2 regions of the Embleya sp. NPDC050493 genome follow, and region 2 is predicted to be linked to the other one. Evidence: riboswitches for the same ligand, from Rfam matches in the RefSeq annotation. Region 2 holds a riboswitch; the other holds the start of a gene.
What was found. Region 2 has a riboswitch for thiamine pyrophosphate ahead of thiC (phosphomethylpyrimidine synthase ThiC). Riboswitches for the same ligand answer to the same signal wherever they lie in the genome.
Positions count from the first base shown of each region.

Region 1: it holds a riboswitch for thiamine pyrophosphate, as region 2 does, so the genes downstream of both, thiO (glycine oxidase ThiO) here and thiC (phosphomethylpyrimidine synthase ThiC) in region 2, are expected to answer to the same signal.

Region 1 is NZ_JBITHP010000002.1:617,943-620,137, forward strand. Features, by position in the region: gene thiO (glycine oxidase ThiO) at 1-982, opposite strand, end outside; TPP riboswitch at 993-1,104, opposite strand; gene ACIBM5_RS05990 (NAD(P)/FAD-dependent oxidoreductase) at 1,221-2,195, shown strand, end outside.
Region 2 is NZ_JBITHP010000009.1:80,283-82,477, forward strand. Features, by position in the region: gene thiC (phosphomethylpyrimidine synthase ThiC) at 1-873, opposite strand, end outside; TPP riboswitch at 864-972, opposite strand; gene ACIBM5_RS19400 (hypothetical protein) at 1,024-1,224, opposite strand; gene tenA (thiaminase II) at 1,356-2,021, opposite strand; gene ACIBM5_RS19410 (cupin domain-containing protein) at 2,173-2,195, opposite strand, start outside.

The sequences.
Region 1 (2,195 bases), on a different contig from region 2:
GGATCGGCGCGTTGTCCGGGCTGCCGGGGCGCAGCCCGGCGAGCGTCTCCACCAGGGGCAGTTCTGTGATGCCGGGGACGAGTTCGTGGGCGTCGCGCAGGAGTTCGTACACGCCGCCCGCGGTCACCTCGGTGTCGTGGCCGAGTTCGTGCTCGGTCGCACCGATCACCAGTTCGCCGTCCGCCCGCGGGACCAGGTACATGCTGCCGCCCTTGACCACGCCCCGGACGTTGCGGGACAGCAGTGGCAGCAGCGCCGGCGGCACCTTCAGCCGCAGGATCTCACCCTTGACCGGCCGCACCGGCGGGACCACCTCGGGCGGCAGGCCCGGGATCAGCGCCGAGCGGCAGCCCGCCGCGAGCAACACCTGATCGGCGATCAGGTCGCGTCCGCCGGCCGTTCGCACGCCGTACGCGCGCTCGGCGGCGACCAGGACGCGTTCGACGCTTTCGCGCACGAAGACGACGCCGGCCCGCGCGCAGGCCGCGAGCAGCGCCGCGACCAGTCGGCGGTTGTCGATCTGGTGGTCGTCCTCGACGTGCAGGCCGCCGGTGATCGCCGGGGACAACATCGGTTCGAGCCGACGGCACTCGCGGCTGGTCAGCCAGGACGACTGCAGGCCCAGCCGCTGCTGATAGGCGTGCAGGTCCTTGAGCACGGCCCGGTCGTCCGCGTCCAGGGCGACCGCGATCGTGCCGCAGGCGCGGTAGCCCGAGGGCAGGTCCGCGGCCTCGGCCAGTTCGGCGGCGAACTCGGGGTAGCGCCGGGCCGATTCGATGCTCAGCCGGAGCAGGCTCTCCTCGCCGTACTGGAGTTCGGAGACGGGGGTGAGCATGCCGGCCGCGGCGTGCGAGGCACCCCTGCCCGGGGCCGGGTCGACGACGGTGACGGCGAGGCCGTACCGGGTGCGCGCACGCCACGCGACGGACAGTCCGACGACGCCCGCGCCGACCACGACGACGTCGGTGGGGTGCTCGGACATGGTGGGGCTCGACATGGTGAGGGGAACTCCCTTCGCCGGTATGACCCGGATCAGGTTCGGACGGTCGGGGGCTCGCAGCCCCCCTCTCAGCCCGGTCTCACCGGGCTCCCGTGACCTCTCCACACTACGACACCGGTTTCGGGCGCCCGGGAGTGCCCGAGTGTGCCCCGACGATGTCCTTGACTGAGTCAAGACCCTGCTCGTCGGCGGTGCCGGCCCGCGTCATAGGGTGCCCTGCATGGACAACGTGCTCGTCGTGGGTGCCGGCATGGCCGGCCTGCAAACCGTGGTGGCGCTGCGGGACCAGGGGTACACCGGTCGCGTCACCCTGCTCGGGGCCGAGGCGCACGCGCCGTACGACCGCCCGCCGCTGTCGAAGGAGGTGCTCGGCGGCAAGACCGACGACACGTCCTTCGAGGCGGACTGGGCCGCGCTGGAGACCGACGTGCTGTTCGGCCGGACCGCGACCGGACTGCGCCCGGGCGCGGTCGACACCGACGCCGGGCCGATCGCCTTCGACCGCCTGGTGATCGCGACCGGCTCGCGGGTGCTGAACCTGCCGGGCGCGGCCGAGGTCCCCGGCGTGCACGTGCTGCGCACCATCGACGACGCCCGCGCACTGCGCGCCGCACTCGTGCCCGGCGCCCACGTGGTGATCGTCGGCGCGGGCTGGATCGGCGCCGAGGTGGCCACCGCCGCGGCCGCCGCCGGTTGCCCGACCACCGTGGTCGAGGCCCTGCACACCCCCCTCGCCGGGCCCTTCCCGGACGCCATCGGCGAGCGGATCGTGCGGTGGTACGCCGAGGCGGGCGTGGAACTGCTGCTGGACGCGAGGGTGGACCGCCTGGAGGCGGGCGCGGTGCACCTGACCGACGGCCGCCGACTGCGCGCCGACGCGATCGTGGTCGGCATCGGGGTGCGCCCGGCCACCGAGTGGCTGGCCGACTCCGGCGTGGTCCGCAACGAGCGCGGCTTCGTCGAGGTGGACGACCACCTGGCCACCTCGATGCCCGGGGTGTACGCCGTCGGCGACTGCGTGGACTTCCCCTCCGCCCGGTACGACATCCGGATGAACGTCGAACACTGGGACAACGCGCTCCAGGCGCCGCGCGTGCTGGTGACCAACCTGCTCGGCGGCGACCAGGTGTACGACCCGGTCCCCTACTTCTGGTCCGACCAGTTCGGCCGCATGGTCCAGTACGTCGGCCGGCAC
Region 2 (2,195 bases):
CAGCAGCACGCCGGCATGCACCGTCATGTAGTCCACACCCTGCTCGCACTGCTCGATCACGGTGTCCCGGTACAGCTCCCAGGTGAGTTCCTCGGGCTTGCCGTTCACCTTCTCCAGTGCCTGGTAGAGCGGCACCGTGCCGATCGGGACCGGCGAATTGCGCACGATCCACTCGCGGGTGGTGTGGATGTCCTTGCCGGTGGACAGGTCCATCACGGTGTCCGCGCCCCAGCGGATCGCCCACACCAGCTTGTCGGTCTCCTCCTCGATCGAGGAGGACACGGCCGAGTTGCCGATGTTCGCGTTGACCTTGACCAGGAAGTTCTTGCCGATCACCATCGGCTCGATCTCGGGGTGGTTGATGTTCGCGGGCAACACCGCCCGACCGGCGGCGATCTCGTCCCGCACCAGCTCGGGCGTCAAGCCCTCGCGGATCGCCACGAACTCCATCTCCGGGGTGACCAGCCCGCGTCGCGCGTAGGCGAGTTGGGTCACCGCCTCGGATCCGGACGCCCGCCTGGGTCGGGCCCCCGCCCCGGGCACCGCGAACCCGGCCGGCGTCAGTGCGCCGATCCGGCCGTCGTAGCGGGCGGTGTCGCCGCGCTCCTCGATCCAGGCCTCGCGCAGCGCGGGCAGGCCGCGCCGCACGTCCACCTCGAAGGCGGGGTCGGTGTACGGGCCCGAGGTGTCGTACAGGCGAACCGTCTCGCCGTTGGTCAGATGCACCGTGCGGACCGGAACGCGCAGGTCCTCGCGCGATCCGGCGACGTAGCCGCGGTGGTGGGCGGGGGAAATCGGTCCGCTGGTGACCGTCCGCGCGGCGGCCGGATCGGCCGACGGGGCAGCGGGCAGCGAGGTGTCGTGCGAGGTCATGGAAGGCTCCCTACGCCGGCATTACCCGGTCAGGTTCTGCGGTCGGCGCGGCCTCAGCGCCCTCTCAGCCCGGTGCCCCGAGCTCCCGTGTATCTCCGTGTGGTGCGCCCCCACCCTGGCACACCACCGCCCGCACGACCAGCGCCGGATTCAGCCGAGCGGGTCGCGCGGCCCCCGGCCGACCACCGCGGTGCGCGCGAGCACGACCATGCCGACCGTGACGCACAGCCCGACGACGCCTTTGACGATGAGCATCAGGAAGGCCGAGAACAGCCAGATCAGCAACCAGCACAGCAACACCAGCACGAGCACCGGTACGCCGATACGCGCCCACCGCGGCCATGTCTCCATCGTCCAACCCCCAGTCACGCGAACTCCCGCGAGACGTGCACGCCCGGGGAGCACATTCCCCGGGAGGACACGTCGTACCCGGGCGCACCGGTTCCGGTCCGCCCGGGAACGATCCCGGTCGCCCGGACCCGTCAGACCGGCCAGCGCTCGCCGCGCCACGCGGCGTCCCAGAACATCCACTCGTAGCGTGCCGTGGTGGTGAAGTGCTCGATCATCCGCGCCCGTTCGCTCGCCGAGAGGTCCTCGCCGATCCGGTCCACCAGATCGAGCACCGCGCGCACCGTCGCCTGGAACTCCTCGGCGCCGTAGGTGGCGATCCAGCGTCCGTACAGCTCGTCGGGCGAGCCCTTGGCCAGCAGTGCGTCGCCCACTCGGGCGTAGATCCAGTAGCAGGGCAGCACCGCCGCCACCCCTTCGGCGAACGAGCCGTTGTGCACCGTGGCAAGCAGGTAGCTGACGTACGCCCGGGTGCTCGGCAGCACCGGTTCGGTCGCGGTGGCGTCGGCCACCGAGCTGCCGAAGTCGACCATGAAGCCCTCGTGCAGCGAACGCTCGGCGGCGATCGCACCGGCCGCGTCACCCGCGAACTGCACGGTCGTCGCCTCGTCCGGCGCCTTGGCCGCGCACACCGCGAGCGCCTTGGCGTAGTCGCGCAGGTAGTGCGAGTCCTGCACGACGTAGTGCCGGAATGCCTCGCGCGGCAACGTGCCGTCGGTCAGCCCGTGGATGAACGGGTGGTCCAGGATCGCCGCGTAGACGTCCTCGATCGCAGCCCAGAGTTCGTCGCGCAGCGCCATCAGATGTACTCCCGATCGTCGGATCCCGAGACCCGATCGCTGGATCCCAAGGTCCGATTGTCGTACACGGGTCCGGACCGCCCACCGCCCAGCCCACGCGGCCCGCGCCCGGCCCCACGCGCGCCCGCCTCGGTGCGGCCGGTCCTGCCGCTCAGCCCTCCGGCGGCGAGAAGA